One region of the Streptomyces sp. NPDC101151 genome, then DNA from elsewhere that is predicted to be linked to it. Evidence: riboswitches for the same ligand, from Rfam matches in the RefSeq annotation. Region 1 holds a riboswitch; each other region holds the start of a gene.
The links. Region 1 has a riboswitch for cyclic di-AMP ahead of ACIRU3_RS06855 (peptidoglycan DD-metalloendopeptidase family protein). Riboswitches for the same ligand answer to the same signal wherever they lie in the genome.

Region 1 (3,730 bases):
GAGGTGGAGCCGGTCGTCGTCCCAGGCCCTGCGGTCCTGAACGGACTTCAGGGACCACAGGTCGAGGACGGGACAGCCATATCGGTCGGCGATGGCGCGGACGTGCCCGTTGTAGGTGGCGATCTTGCCGCGCAGGTGCTTGAGCAGCGGAACGCCACGGGTGTCGAAGCCGGTCGTCACCAGCACGCTGCCCGCCGCCTCGGCGAGCTGGGCCACGGCCCGCTCGAAGCGCTCGGCCACCTCGTCCGGGTCGGTGCCGGGCCGGATGATGTCATTGCCGCCCGCGCAGAAGGAGACAAGGTCCGGGTCCAGTTCGACGGCCTTCGGAAGCTGGTCCGCCACGATCTGGTCGAGCAGCTTCCCGCGCACGGCCAGGTTCGTGTACGCGAAGTCGCCCTCGGGACGCCGGTCGGCGAGCAGTACCGCGAAGCGGTCGGCCCAGCCTACGAACGCCCCGTCGGGCCCGGGGTCGCCGACGCCCTCGGTGAAGCTGTCCCCCACCGCCACGTACGACCCGATCACTGATCTGTTGTCATTCTTCGAATCGTCTGCCACGTCGGACCATGATTCACCTTCGGATGTGACCTACGCGACCGTAGGCAGGGGTTGACGAACGGTGAGATGAGACACCCTTAAATAATTTGCCAAGCCAGGAATAGCCTGCCCGGCAGGCGCGTTGACCGTGCGATCGGCGACAGTCGATGCGCGAGCGGACACACCGAAGGCCGGACCCGGGGATCGAGGTCCGGCCTTCGGCGCGCGTGTCAGGCAGGTGGTTCCTCAGGAGCGAGTCCCGCAGAGGGGGAGCCTCAGACGGCGACGCCGTGCGAGCGGAGGTAGGCGAGCGGGTCCACGTCCGAGCCGTAGTCCGGGGTGGTACGGATCTCGAAGTGCAGGTGGGGGCCGGTCACGTTGCCGGTGGCGCCGGACAGGCCGATCTGCTGGCCCGCGGTCACGGTCTGGCCGGCCGAGACGGACAGCTGCGAGAGGTGGCCGTACTGGGCGTAGTAGCCGTCGCTCAGCTTGATGACGACCTGGTTGCCGTACGCGCCGCCCCACCCGGCGGAGACGACCGTGCCGGCTCCGACGGCCTTGAGAGAGGTGCCGGTCGGTACGACGAAGTCGACACCGGTGTGGTAGCCGCTGGACCACATGCTGCCGGCCACGTGGTAGGCCGTGCCGACGGTGGCGCCGGCGACCGGGAGGGAGTAGCCGGTGGAGGTGACCGTGGCGGCCGACCCCGCGGTCCGGCTGTACCGGGAGGCCTGCGGGGCGGTGTCCGACCTGGACTGGGAGGGCTGCGACGGCTGCGAGGTCTGCGGGGAGACCTTCGGCCGGGGCTGCGACGGCTGCGGGGTCTGCGTAGGCGCGGAGGACTCCGTGTGCTTGGGGGCGGCCTTCGCACCGAGCGTCAGCTTCAGACCCGGGTGGATCAGCGAGGGGTTCTCGCCGACGGCCTGCCGGTTGTCGGCGTAGACCCGGTGCCAGCCGCCACTGATGTTCTGCTCGTCGGCGATCTTCGCAAGCCAGTCGCCGGACTTCACCGTGTAGGTGTGCCCGCCCGAATTCTGCCGTGCGGGGGCTTTCTTCACGGTCGCCTTCTGCACGACCGGAAGGGACTGCACGGTCTTTCCGGAAGCGGGCTGCGCGGTGACGGCGTGCGCTCCGGTGGCACCGAAGAGCGGCAGTGCCAGCGCGGCGCCACCGGTTCCGGCGACGGCGATCGAGCGGGTGAATCGCGGGGTCTTGGGACGGCGGTGCTTACCCTTCGCGGGCATGGCGCATTCCTCTCCGCCGCCTGCGAGGTGAGCTGTCGGGTTCGGGCTGGAGCTGCCCGGCCGCGCGGTGCGCGACTGCACCCCGAGCCTGCCCCGGAGACCGGGACAGGCAGTCGTACCTGGCGGGTCCCCCGCTCCTGCCGAACACGGGTGAAGTGTGTGGGGACTCCGGGCGGCGGCAGGATTCGGCGTTCCGTCCGGATTGGTGGCGAACGTAAGCGAGCAAGACGCAGCCGGACAAGCAGTAGGTTCCCGGCATCACCGGTCCAGATGATCGAATTCGGGAATTCACGGTCACTCTCCGTAAATTCCCGGATCCCTGCCCTTTTCAATTCCCCGTGTCGATATGGGAATTACGTGGACATGACGCGCGACACACGGTCACGAATATGACGCTCCTCACGCACCACCCGCCCATGCCTCTTTATTCCAGAGCGAGTTGGAATGAAGGCTCTAATTCGGATATATCGCTCAAATGCGGCACAGTCGGAGAATCGCCGCATCCAGGTCACCCGTCAGCCCGGTGTGCCATCCGTGGTGCAGCAGGACCGCACCACGGTGCACTTCGCCCGTTTCACGGCATTCATACGATGCTGTCGGGTCGAGTCCGCGCAGCCGCACCGCCGGCACCGGCTCGCCGTAGCTCTGCGCCTGGAGGCAGGCGAGGACCACCGTCTCGTTCCCGAGGACGTACTGGACGGCGCCAAGACCGCCCACCGGAGGCCGCAGCCGGTAGAGGTCGCCCCGCTGGACCACCGGACGGATCTCCTTGTAGAGAGCCACCCATTTCCCCGCCTCGGCCAGCTCCCCCTCGGTCCACTCGGTGAGGTCGCCGCCGACGCCGAGCACCCCGGCCATCGAGCTGACGAAGCGGAACCGCAGCGAGCTGACCCGCCCGTTCAACTGGGTGTTCGGACTGTCGGTGACCCAGGCGGCCATGACCCGCGCGGGGTGGATCTGGCTGAAGCCGTGCTGGATGGCGAGCCGGTCGAGCGGGTCGGTGTTGTCGGAGGTCCACACCTGGTCGGTGCGGCTCAGCACGCCGAGGTCGATCCGGCCGCCGCCGCCCGAGCAGGACTCGAAGGCGACGCGGGGGTGAGCGGCACGCAGCCGGTCCAGCAGGGCGTACAGGGCGCGGACGTGGTCGACCCACAGGCGCTGCGGGTAGGGCTCCCCGGGCCAGCCGGCGTCGGTGAAGCAGCGGTTGAAGTCCCACTTCACATAGTCGATCGGGGCGGAGGACAGAAGGGCGTCCAACTGCTCCCAGAGGTACTCCTGGACGTCCTCACGGGCGAGATTCAGGACGAGTTGATTACGCAGTTCCGTCCGCTTACGTCCCGTTTGGTGCTGCACCCAGTCGGGGTGGGCGCGGTAGAGATCGCTGTCGGGGTTGATCATCTCGGGCTCGACCCAGATGCCGAACTGCATACCGAGGTCGTGCACCTGGTCGGCCAGAGGCTTGAGGCCCTGCGGGAAGCGGTCGGGGTTGGGCGTCCAGTCCCCGAGCCCGGCGCGGTCGCTGGTGCGGGCACCGAACCAGCCGTCGTCCACGACGAACAGTTCCACGCCGATCCCGGCGGCCCGCCGGGCGAGGGCCGTCTGCTGCTCCTCGGAGATGTCGAAGTTGGTCGCCTCCCAGGAGTTGAACAGCACCGGCCGGTCCTGCTCCGCGCCCGGGACGACATGGGCCCGCTGGTAGGCGTGCCAGGTGCGGCTGGCCCCGCCGAAGCCGCCGTCGCTCCACAGGCCCGCGAAGACGGGGGTGGTGTACGACTCGCCCGGCTGGAGCAGCAGCAGGCCCGAGTCGTCATGGCCGGCACCGCCGGTGATCTGCACGCGTGCGTCCGGGAGTTGGGCGACGGCGATGCGCCAGGAGCCGGACCAGCCGAGCGCACAGCCGTAGACCTCGCCGCGCTCCTCCGTCGCGTCGGTGTCCAGGGCGACCCAGGGCA
Region 2 (3,730 bases), on a different contig from region 1:
CGCTCGTACTGGGTCTCGGTGTTGTAGCCGATGGCCACATAGGGACGCCGGTCGTCGTCGTCCGCCCGCCAGATGCGGAAGGAGAGGGCGTAGATCTCCGGCTTCAGCTCCCCGGGGAAGCGCTCCAGGATTCCGGTCGCCGCTTCCAGAAGGTGTGCCGAGAAGGCCGAAGGCGATGTCCGCCGGTCTGTCACAGGTCCCGCCCCCGCTCCGTCAGTGCAGTGGCAGCAACCTAGCGTGCGCCACTGACATGCGTGGCCGCCATCAAGGCGCCTGCGGACACCACTTGGGGCCGGGCAGCACACAAGTACAGGTACAGCGCGGTGAGTCGGAGGGGCACACTGTCCGTATTCTCTGATCATGGCCGCACCCCCCGCACCTTCACTGATCGCCACCGACCTGGACGGGACGCTGCTGCGTGGCGACGACACCGTCTCCGACCGCTCGCTCGCCGCGCTCGAGCGGGTGGCCCGGGCCGGTGCCCGGCACCTGGTCGTGACGGGCCGCCCGGCCCCCCGGGTGCGGCCCCTGCTGGACGGCCTCGGCTGCACGGGGCTCGCGGTGTGCGGGCAGGGTGCGCAGGTCTACGACGCCGCCGCCGGCCGCCTGCTGTGGTCGGTCCGGCTGGACCGGGAACTGGCCGAGACCGCGCTCGGCAAGATCGAGGCGGAGGTGGGGCAGGTCTACGCGGCCGTCGACCAGGACGGCGTGGACGGGCTCACGCTGATCGAACCTGGGTATCTGATGCCGCACCCGACCCTGCCCGCCGTGCGGGTCGGGCGGCGCGACGACCTGTGGCGCGAGCCCATCAGCAAGGTGCTGCTGCGCCACCACTCGCTGTCCGACGACGAATTGGCGGCGATCGCGCGCTCGGCGGTGGGCTCGCTGGCGACGGTCACGATGTCGGGACCCGGGACCGTGGAGCTCCAGCCGAGCGGTGTCACCAAGGCGACGGGGCTGGCGCTGGCCGCCGAGCACCTGGGGATCGAGGCCGGACAGGCCCTCGCCTTCGGGGACATGCCCAATGACATCCCCATGTTCGACTGGGCCGGACGAGGCGTCGCCATGGCCGACGCCCACCCCGAACTCAAGGCCGTCGCCGATGAGATCACCATGTCGAACGAGGACGACGGCGTCGCCGTCGTCCTCGAAAGACTCTTCCCGACCGACTGACCGGGATATCAGTAGGGCGTGTCGCCGGTGCCGGTCAGTAGGCGCCGAAGACGTTGTCCATCGACCCGTAGCGCGCGGCCGCGTAGTTGCAGGCGGCCGTGATGTTCGCGACCGGGTCGTAGATGTCGAACGACGTTCCGGCCACGTGGTAGGAGTTGAACGTCGGGTCGATGACCTGGAGCAGGCCCTTGGACGGGATGCCCTTGGCGGCGTTGGAGTCCCAGAGGTTGATGGCCTTCGGGTTGCCCGACGACTCGCGGATGATGTTGCGGTAGATGCCGTTGTACGAGCCCGGGATCTTCTTCTCGGCCATGATCGCGAGCGACTCGCGGATCCACCCGTCGAGGTTGTTCGGGTACCCGGCCAGCGTGGTGGACGGCGTGGTGGCCGTGGGGGTGGCCGCGGAGGCGCTGGCAGCGCCGACGAGCGGAAGGGCGAGCACGGTGGCACCGGTGCCGATGGCAGCGAGCTTGCGGACGAGGCGGCCGGTGCGGGCGCGGCGGGACTGAGCGGCAGCAGACATGGGGGAAGTCCTCTCCGTCGCCTGCGAGGTGAGCTGTCGGGTTCGGGCGGGGAGGTGCCCGGCCGTGCCCCTGGGGGGAGGCACGACTTCACCCCTAGCCGTTCCGGTGTGGCGAGTGCTGTCCGGTCCGGCGGCTTACCTGGGTCCCCCGCTCCTGCCGTACGAATGAGTTCGTCGATGGGTTGTGTCAGGCGCGGCAGGATTCGGCGTTCGCCTGACTGGCCCGGAAGCTATGCGAGAGCACATGTCCGAAACAAGTGTCGGATTCGCATAAAGTGCCAGTTGACCTTGATCTTCGGGATATGGGGTGCTTGATCCTTTGCGGTTGCCAACCCTCAACTGGCCGATACGGCAAGGGGGAATCGGGTGCGGTGCGGCAGGCGGGGTCCGGAGGCGCACGTGACCCAACTCACGAAGTGGCGAAGTGTATCAAACTGGACATGAGGGATTTAGGGGATTCGCCGACCGTGGCGCAAAAGGATTACTCCACTCACTACTCAGTTCGCGACAAAACGGGCAAGAAGCTGTTAAGTCAACAGATGTATGCCCTTATCGCATGATCAAAAATATTTCGGCCGTGATCCGATACCGCCCGGGCTGGACCGGTGGGCGCTATCGGTGATCGAAACAGGACCGGATACGCTGACTTGAGTGATGGCAGCGACCTATCGACAAACCGTGTAACCGCCAGCAGACACCTGCAGACAGGAGACCCCTCGTGACCGTCGTCGGGCCGTTCGGGCTGAGCGTGCGGGACCAGGCTCTGGAGGCCGATGTCCAGGCCGGATTGGCGGCTGTCGAGGAAGGCTTGCTCGAAGCCACCAAGAGCGAGGTCCCGTTCATCACGGAGGCCGCGCAGCACCTCGTACGGGCCGGTGGGAAGCGGTTCCGGCCGCTGCTCGTGATGCTCGCGGCACAGTTCGGCGATCCGTACGCGCCGGGCGTCGTACCGTCGGCCGTCGTCGTGGAGCTGACCCACCTGGCCACGCTCTACCACGACGACGTCATGGACGAGGCGTCCGTGCGACGCGGTGTGGACAGTGCCAACACGCGCTGGGGCAACTCGGTCGCGGTCCTCACCGGCGACTTCCTCTTCGCCCGCGCCTCCCAGATCCTCGCCGACCTCGGTCCCGAGGCGGTCCGGGTGCAGGCCCTCGCGTTCGAACGACTCGTCACCGGGCAGATCCTGGAGACCGCGGGCCCCTCGGACGGTCGCGATCCGGTCGAGCACTATCTGGACGTGCTCGGCGGCAAGACGGGCTCCCTGGTGGCCGTGTCGTGCCGGTTCGGCGCGATGATGTCCGGCGCCGACGAGACCGTCGTCGACGTGCTCACCCAGTACGGCGAGCGGCTCGGTGTCGCCTTCCAGCTCGCGGACGACGTCCTGGACATCGCCTCCGACTCGCGCGAGTCCGGCAAGACCCCGGGGACCGACCTGCGCGAGGGCGTCCCGACGCTCCCCGTGCTCCGGCTGCGAGAGCGGGCAGCCCGCCTCGGCCTGCCGGAGGACATCGCACTGTGCGAGCTGCTGGACTCCGACCTCAGCGACGATGCCCGGCACGCCGAGGCGCTGACCGCGCTCCGCGTGCACCCCGCCCTTGAGCAGGCCCGCCGCGACACCGTGCGGTACGTGGAGGAGGCGCGGTCCGCGCTGGCCCCGCTGCCGGAGTGCGACGCCAAGGCGTCGCTGATCGAGCTGTGCGACGCGGTGGTGCATCGGGCGGGTTGATCCTCGCTCTCGGCCTGCCTGTCGCTCCACGCGCGTCCACCGGAGCGACAGACGAGTGACGCAGGTCATATATCTGGACTGAGTCCAATTCAAGATTCTTTCCGTACTCATGCCCGGAAGCCGACGCAGGGGGCGTCGGCTGAAATACGGGGAGAAAACAGAATCATGGGTATGAACGGGACGTTCTCGGCACGCCGTAAGAGCCTGACCGTCGCGGCGGTCGCCGTGGCCGCCGCCACGGGCATCGCCGCCGCGGTGATCCCGGCCCACGCCACCGCGGGCCACACCGGCAAGGACGTGACCAT
Region 3 (3,730 bases), on a different contig from region 1:
GTGTCCTGGTACTCGTCCACCAGGACGTGCCGGAAGCGGCGGCGGTAGTGCTCGGCGACGTCCGGGAAGGCGCGCAGCAGGTTGACCGTCGTCATGATCAGGTCGTCGAAGTCGAGCGCGTTGGCCTCGCGCAGCCGCGACTGGTAGAGCGCGTAGGCCTGGGCGAGGGTCTTCTCGAAGCCGTCTGCGGCCTGGGCGGCGAAGTCCTCCTCGTCGATCAGCTCGTTCTTGAGGTTGCTGATCTTGGCGCTGAAGGACTTGGGCGGGAAGCGCTTGGGGTCGAGGTCCAGGTCGCGGCAGACCAGGGCCATCAGGCGCTTGGAGTCGGCGGCGTCGTAGATGGAGAAACTCGACGTGAAGCCGAGCTTCTTCGACTCGCGCCGCAGGATCCGTACGCACGCGCTGTGGAAGGTCATGACCCACATCGCGTTCGCGCGCGGGCCGACGAGCTGTTCGACGCGCTCCTTCATCTCGCCCGCGGCCTTGTTGGTGAAGGTGATCGCGAGGATCTGGCCCGGGTGCACGTTCCGCTCGGCGAGCAGGTGGGCGATGCGGTGGGTGAGCACGCGGGTCTTGCCGGAGCCGGCGCCGGCGACGATGAGCAGCGGCGAGGCGGCATGGACGACCGCGGCGCGCTGGTTCTCGTTCAGCCCCTCCAGGAGCGCTGCCGCGTCGATCGCGGGGCGCGGGGCGCCGTCGCGGTAGTACGCGTCCCGGTCCGGCGGTGCGTCGAACTTCCCGCCGAACAGATCGTCCGGAAGCGGCTCCGGAGCGTGATCGTCCTCGGGCGGCGGCGGGGATTCCTCCTCGCGCCCGCGAGGGCTCTGGAGGTCCGCCAGGAAGCTGTCGTCAAAGAGGCTGCTCATCGCTCTCCGAGTTTAGGGCGCCGCACCGACAACCGGCCGCCACCCCGGGAACATGGCCGGTTTCCCGAAGAGTTGATCAACGCACCCGCGGGTGCCCTCCGAGCCCTCACGCTGCGGAAGCGCCTTGTCACACGCGTATGAAAGTGCCCTCAGGTCACGGAAATGTATCGGACATATGGCACACCAACCTTCACAGGAGTCACACCAGTTGGCTAGGTTGCCGTCAGGCCGCACGAACCCTTCCGGCGAACGTCGCCGAGCGCCGCGGCCTCCGCCGAGTCCGGTGCGCCTTCAGGGCAGCCGGAGCCGGGGACCCACCGATCCTGGGGTGAATCGGCCGACTCCCACCCGGGACGACGCCGTAGGGCAACCCTTCCGAAGCACCCGCCCGAACCCGACAGCTAACCCGGTAGGCGGCACATTGGAAGGAGTCGCCACCCTTGGCGTCGCACCGCAAGCCGCGCCCCGGCGGAACCGGGGGACCGGGCCTCCGCACGCCCGCTCTCGCCACCGCCGCCCTCACCTCCGTGGCCGTACTGTCCCAGACGGCCGGGACCGCCCACGCCGACGACGGCAGGCCGAGCCTGGAGGAGATCGAGAAGAAGGTCGACGAGCTCTATCGCCGGGCGGACTCGGCCACCGAGCGGCCCGAGGAGGCCACGGAGCGGGCCGACCGGCAGCGAGGGCGTCCGGACGCCCTCCGCGGGAAGGCCCTGTCCGCGGACGCCCCGCAGGAGCATGCGGAACGCCCGCCGGACTACTTCGCCCAGAACCGGCTGATGGACCGGCTGGCCTCGACCGTGAAGAAACGGCAGGAGACGACCAGGAGCCTGGAGACACCGGTCGCGCCGCCCGCCGTGCCGCCGGTTGCGACGACCCTCGTGCCGCCGGTCGCGCCGCCCGCCGTGCCGCCGGTTGCGACGACGCTCGTGCCGCCGGTTGCGACGACGCTCGTGCCGCCGGCCGCGACGGCCCCCGTGTCGCCGATCACGCCGCCGCTTGCGACGCCAGCCGCGACGCCGCACGACCCCAAGAGCGCCAAGGCAGCCGTCCAGAGGAAGCTCGCCTCCGCCCGTGAGCTGCTGTCCCGGCCGACCGCCCCGGAGCAGGTGCGGCAGTCCACGCTCGGGCAGTGGCCGCAGGAGGAGGCCGGTACGCCGTCGTACGGGTCCTCCGGCGCGCAGGCCACCAAGGCCGAGAAGGCGATCGCCTTCGCCCGCGCCCAGATCGGCAAGCCGTATGTGAACGGGGCCAGCGGCCCGGGCTCCTACGACTGCGCCGGCCTCATCCAGGCCGCCTGGAGGGCCGCCGGCGTCACCCTGCCGCGCACCGCGCGCGACCAGGCCGCCGCGGGCACCGCGGTCTCCCTCGCCGACGCGCACCCCGGTGACCTGGTCTTCTTCCATGACGACCACAGCCATGTCGGCCTCTGCACCGGCGACGGGATGATGATCCACTCACCGAGACCTGGCGCGTACATCCGCGAGGAGTCCGTCCACCACGGAGGAGAATCGATCATCCGCAGCGTGGTCCGGCCTGCCTGACGTGCTCTTTTCGAGCCCCACGCGCGCGTGCCCTGCGCGTGGGGCGCGCGGGGATACCTAGCATCGGGCGCATGCCCAGGATCTCGGCTCTGCGTGCGTGGTGGGTGGGGCGTCCGCCGGCGGCGGGGGCCGCCGTCATGGCGACCGGCATTGTGTCGGTCGGCCTGCATCTGACGGGTGCCGAAACGGTGTCCCTGGTCTTCCTGTGGCTGGCCTGTGTCGCCTGGCTGGCGCTGGCCGCCGACTTCCTCGTACGGCTGGTGACGCAGCGGCGGCGCTGGGTGGCCGAGGCGAAGAGCCCGGGCGCACTCACCGCCGTCGCCGCCACGGCGGTGCTGGGCACCCGGTTCTCGGCGCTGGGCCGGCAGACGCCGGCCGGGGCACTGCTGGCGCTGGCGGTGCTGTTGTGGCCGGTGCTGCTGTTCCTTGTCCTACGACACTGGGAGCGGCGCATGCCGGGGGCGGTGTTCCTGTGCTGTGTGGCCACACAGGCGCCGGCGGTGCTGGCGGCCACGCTGGCCGCGGCCGAGACGGTGGCATGGCTCGCGCGTGCGGCGCTGGTGCTGTTCTGGCTGGGCCTGGTGCTCTACTGCCTGGCCCTGCCGCGCTTCGATCCGCGGCAGGTCTTCGAGGGGGCCGGGGACCACTGGATCGCGGGCGGGGCGCTCGCCATCTCGGCGCTGGCCGGGGCGAAGCTGCTCTCCGCCGACAGTGCGCGGCTGTACCTGTGGAACGACGACGACCGGGGCGTGCTGCGCAACGTGACCGTCGCACTGCTCGTCCTGGACCTGGTCTGGTACGTGGTCCTGCTGGCCGCCGAGGTGGCCCGGCCGCGGCTGCGCTACGACCTGCGGCGGTGGGCCACGGTGTTCCCCCTGGGGATGACGGGGACGGCCACGCTGGCGGTCGCGGCCGCCCTGGGCGTCGGATGGCTGAAGGGGCCGGGGCAGGTGCTGGTGTGGGTGTCGGTGGCGGCGTGGCTCGCGGTCGCGGCCGGCGCGGTCCTCGCGACCCGCGCCGGGATCAGCGGACGGCGCTGAGCGTCACGTCCACAGCACGGCGATGAAGATGTTCGCGATGGTCAGCGCGCCGACCAGACCGAAGAGGCGCTTGTCCACCTGCTCCTCGTCGCGCTTCACGTACACCAGTCCGAGGATCACGATCAGCAGGGCCAGCTTCACGCCGATCTTGACGGTGTCGACGTGGTGGTCGTCGGCCTGGTTGAGCCCGACCAGGGCCACGCCGGTGACCAGCATGGTGAACGCGCCGTGCAGCATCCCGGGGACGAAGCGGGCCGTGCCCTGGCCCATCGCCTTCATC
Region 4 (3,730 bases), on a different contig from region 1:
GATGGACGGCACGAGCATCTCCTTCGTGGATGTGACGCTGGTAGTGCGCGGCTGGTGTGCCTTGCGACTAGAGCCTAACCGTCCCGGGGGCGTCGGCCACCGACCGACCGTCCCGTGGACAAGGAGACGGTACCTATTGTTCACGCTCGGAACAAAGGGGCCTCCGAATGAGGCCCGGTCGAAGAGTGGGGAAACAGAGCCGGGAACCGTGGGCGGGAAACGGGGGCGGCCAACAGGGTGCGGAACCCGAGCGGGGAAACAAACGACCCCGCCCCGGCGCGTACGGGGGAACACGCGCCGGGGCGGGGAGCCCGTGGGGACGGGGGGATGACCCTCACGAGGCCCTCGGTCTGGGGGCAGGCCTTGTGAGGGCGCTGTGGTTCTGGTGGGAGCCGGGTGTTACTTCAGGTGCAGCTGCTGGCCCGGGTAGATGAGGTCGGCGTCCGCGACGACGTCCTTGTTCAGCTTGAACAGCTTCTCCCAGCCGCCCTCGACCTTGTGCTTCTCGGCGATGGTGCTGAGGGTGTCGCCCTTGACGACCTTGTACTCGCCGTCGCCCTTCTTGACCTTCTTGCCGGTCGGGGTGGTGACGGTCTTGCTCGCGGCCGGACGCTCGGCGGAGCGGGAGGCGGCCTGCTCGTCGGTGGAGCGGGTGGCGGTGCTCGGCGCGGTGGTCTTCGAGGGGGCGGCAGGGGCGGCACCGCCGTTGGGGGTGCTGGACAGGCCCGTGCCGCACACCGGCCAGGCGCCCTTGCCCTGGGCGGCGAGAACCTTCTCGGCGACGGCGATCTGCTGCGCCTTGGTGGCCTGGTTGGCCTGGGCGGCGTACTGGGCGCCGCCGTACGCGGCCCAGGTGGAGGCGGAGAACTGCAGACCGCCGTAGTAGCCGTTTCCGGTGTTGATGGACCAGTTGCCGCCGGCCTCGCACTGGGCGACCGCGTCCCACTCGGAGGCGGTGGCGGCGGAGGCGTTGCCGGCCGCCATCAGCGGGGCGGCGACAACGGCGCCGGTGACACCGGCGAGCGCGATGGCCCGGGTGGCCTTGGACGGACGACGGTGCTTGCCCTTGCCGGAAAACAGCATGGATCGATCCCCTCACCGACGCCTGCGAGGTGAGCTGTCGGGTTCGGGCCGGTTGAGTTGCCCGGCCGCGCCCCTTTCGGGACACGGCTCCACCCCAAGCCGGTGCCGGCATCAACTGCCGGTTCCGGCGCCTACCTTGGGTCCCCCGCTCCTGCCTACGGCGCATGACGCGACGACTGTTCCCGGGCAACCGCTGGCAGGATTCGGCGTTGCGACTGCCGGGGCTCGTGGTGACGAGCGGTCCCGACCGTAGACAGGCGATCGCGGGAATTTCAAAGACGATCAGGGCTTCTGAGACTCATCCCACACTTTCGCCAAAACGGACATTAAGTGTGAAGTGGGGCGTCAACTCCTGCTACTTATCGCCCTTTTCGCTACCGACTTTCAGGGTCTGACCGGCGGTGATGTGGTTCGGGTCGGCGCCGATGCTCTTCTTGTTGTCGGCGTAGAGGGCGTGCCATCCGCCGTCGACGTCAAGGGAGTCGGCGATGGAGGCGAGGGTGTCACCCTCGCGGACGGTGTAGGCGCTCGCGTCACGGGAGGCGTGGCGGCCGGACGTCTTGGCGTCCTGACCGTTTGTCACGCTTTCGTCCGCAGTGCCACCGCGGTGACGTCCGCCGCTGCCGAGGGCGCCCGTGTCGACCAGACTCCAAGAGCTGCCGGTCTGCCATGAATTGTCCGAGTCGTCCGTCGCGGGATCCATGGTCGCGGAGTCGCTGCCCTCCGCGCCTTCGGAGCCGGACGATGCGGATTTGTCGGACTTGGGGGTATCGGTCTCCTTGTCGGAGCCCTTGGAGCCGGCGTCCTTGCTCGCGTCGGACGACGGCTTGCCGGCCGCATCCGAGGAGGAGTCGGACGAGGACGAGGAATCCGGCAGATCAGACGAGTCGGACGTATCGCCGGAGCCGGACGGGTCCGAGGACTTCGACGAACCGCCGTCCTCCGCCGAGCCCGAACCGGAGTCCCCGACACCCGTGTCGACGTCCAGCGAGCCGGAGTTCGACGTCAGCCCGGAGAGCAGGGCGCAGGTGGCCCAGGGCGTGGTGTCCTGGTCGGCGAGGATCCTCTCGGCGACGGCGATCTGCTGCGACCGGCTGGCCTGGTCGGCGCTGGAGGCGTACTGGCCGCCGCCGTACGTGTCCCAGTCGTCCTGGGATATCTGCAGGCCGCCGTAGTACCCGTTGCCGGTGTCGGCGCTCCAGGAGCCACCGCTCTCGCACTCGGCCACCTTGTCCCACGTGGTGCCGTCGGCCGCGTTGGCGCTCGCCGCACCGAGGAGCGGGATGGCGATGGCGGAGCCGGTCACTCCCGCCGCGACGAGGAGGGCCGGAGCCTGACGGGGGCGACGGTGACGACCGTTCCCGGAGAGCATGCGGAAGCCTTTCGTGCGACAGCGGGGCCGGCGCGGCGCATGAAACTCGGGGCCACGCTGAGGGGTGAACGTATAGGCAGACGATCACTTGTCACAAGTTAATGCCGCGTAGATCACGTGAAGATCACAGAGGCGAACATCCGTCATGTTCCGCTGTGCGGGCTGTGCTCACGGAGCGGGCGTGAATTCCACGGGGAGCGTGCGCAGGCCGCGCATGATGAGTCCGCCGCGCCAGCGCAGCTCGGCCGGGTCCGCCGCGAGCCGCAGGTCGGGGAGGCGGGTGAGGAGGGTGGCGAGCGCGGTCTGGCCCTCCAGACGGGCGAGCGGGGCGCCGAGGCAGTAGTGGATGCCGTGGCCGTATCCGAGGTGCTGGTTGTCCCGGCGGGACAGGTCCAGGACGTCCGGATCGGCGAACCGCTCCGGATCCCGGTCGGCTGCGGCGAGTACGACGAGCACCGGGTCCCCGGCGGCGATGTCCTGCCCGCCGATGGTGAGCGGCCGGGTGGCGAACCGCCAGGTGGCCAGCTCCACCGGGCCGTCGTAGCGCAGGAGTTCCTCGACACCGGTCTCCAGGAGGTCCCTGTGCCCGGCGGCCAGGGAGCGTTGCAGACGGTGGCGCTGCTCGGGGTGGGTGAGCAGGGCGTAGGTGCCGTTGCCGATCAGGTTCACGGTGGTCTCGAACCCGGCGAACAGGAGGATGAAGGCCATCGCGGCGGCCTCGTTCTCGGTGAGGTGCTCGCCGTGGTCGGAGGCGCGGATGAGGCCGGAGATCAGGTCCTCGCCCGGGGTGGGCTCGGCGGGCAGCGCCTCCCGCTTGCGGTGGATCAGCTCGGCGAGGTAGCCGCGCATCTTCTTCACCGACCGCGCGACCCCGCCCCGCGGTCCGCCCCCGTGGCGGATCATCATCCCGGCCCAGTCGCGGAAGTCGTCCTGGTCATCGCGCGGGACTCCGAGCAGGTCGCAGATGGCGTAAATGGGGAGCGGGAAGGCGAAGTCGTGGATGAGGTCGGCCGAGCCCTTCTTCGCGAACCCGGCGATGAGGTGGTCGGTCAGCTCCTGCACCCGGGGCGCGAACTCGGCGACCGTGCGGGGCGTGAACGCCTTGCTGACCAGCCGGCGCAGCCGGGTGTGGTCCGGCGGGTCGATGTTCAGCAGGTGCGTCATCAGCTCGGCCTTGCGCTCGCCCGGGATACCGGTCTTCCCCTTGGCGTGCGCGGGCTCGTCGTGATGCGCCGGGTTCTTGCTCAGCCGCTGGTCGGCCAGGGCCTGCTTGGC

Region 2: linked by a shared signal. The riboswitch ahead of ACIRU3_RS02250 (transglycosylase SLT domain-containing protein) and the one ahead of ACIRU3_RS06855 (peptidoglycan DD-metalloendopeptidase family protein) in region 1 are both predicted to bind cyclic di-AMP.
Region 3: linked by a shared signal. The riboswitch ahead of ACIRU3_RS01290 (C40 family peptidase) and the one ahead of ACIRU3_RS06855 (peptidoglycan DD-metalloendopeptidase family protein) in region 1 are both predicted to bind cyclic di-AMP.
Region 4: linked by a shared signal. The riboswitch ahead of ACIRU3_RS33365 (transglycosylase family protein) and the one ahead of ACIRU3_RS06855 (peptidoglycan DD-metalloendopeptidase family protein) in region 1 are both predicted to bind cyclic di-AMP.

Annotation. Positions count from the first base shown of each region.
Region 1 covers NZ_JBIWPP010000003.1:227,982-231,711, reverse strand. The annotation lists gene ACIRU3_RS06860 (SGNH/GDSL hydrolase family protein) at 1-522, opposite strand, end outside; gene ACIRU3_RS06855 (peptidoglycan DD-metalloendopeptidase family protein) at 810-1,778, opposite strand; cyclic di-AMP (ydaO/yuaA leader) riboswitch at 1,783-1,946, opposite strand; gene ACIRU3_RS06850 (alpha-galactosidase) at 2,250-3,730, opposite strand, start outside.
Region 2 covers NZ_JBIWPP010000001.1:467,570-471,299, reverse strand. The annotation lists gene ACIRU3_RS02260 (hypothetical protein) at 1-194, opposite strand, end outside; gene ACIRU3_RS02255 (HAD family hydrolase) at 361-1,173, shown strand; gene ACIRU3_RS02250 (transglycosylase SLT domain-containing protein) at 1,208-1,696, opposite strand; cyclic di-AMP (ydaO/yuaA leader) riboswitch at 1,702-1,915, opposite strand; gene ACIRU3_RS02245 (polyprenyl synthetase family protein) at 2,415-3,425, shown strand; gene ACIRU3_RS02240 (CHRD domain-containing protein) at 3,597-3,730, shown strand, end outside.
Region 3 covers NZ_JBIWPP010000001.1:280,013-283,742, forward strand. The annotation lists gene pcrA (DNA helicase PcrA) at 1-866, opposite strand, end outside; cyclic di-AMP (ydaO/yuaA leader) riboswitch at 1,129-1,299, shown strand; gene ACIRU3_RS01290 (C40 family peptidase) at 1,307-2,410, shown strand; gene ACIRU3_RS01295 (tellurite resistance/C4-dicarboxylate transporter family protein) at 2,482-3,450, shown strand; gene ACIRU3_RS01300 (hypothetical protein) at 3,454-3,730, opposite strand, start outside.
Region 4 covers NZ_JBIWPP010000024.1:111,800-115,529, forward strand. The annotation lists gene eno (phosphopyruvate hydratase) at 1-18, opposite strand, end outside; gene ACIRU3_RS33365 (transglycosylase family protein) at 400-1,083, opposite strand; cyclic di-AMP (ydaO/yuaA leader) riboswitch at 1,088-1,256, opposite strand; gene ACIRU3_RS33370 (transglycosylase family protein) at 1,439-2,455, opposite strand; gene ACIRU3_RS33375 (cytochrome P450) at 2,624-3,730, opposite strand, start outside.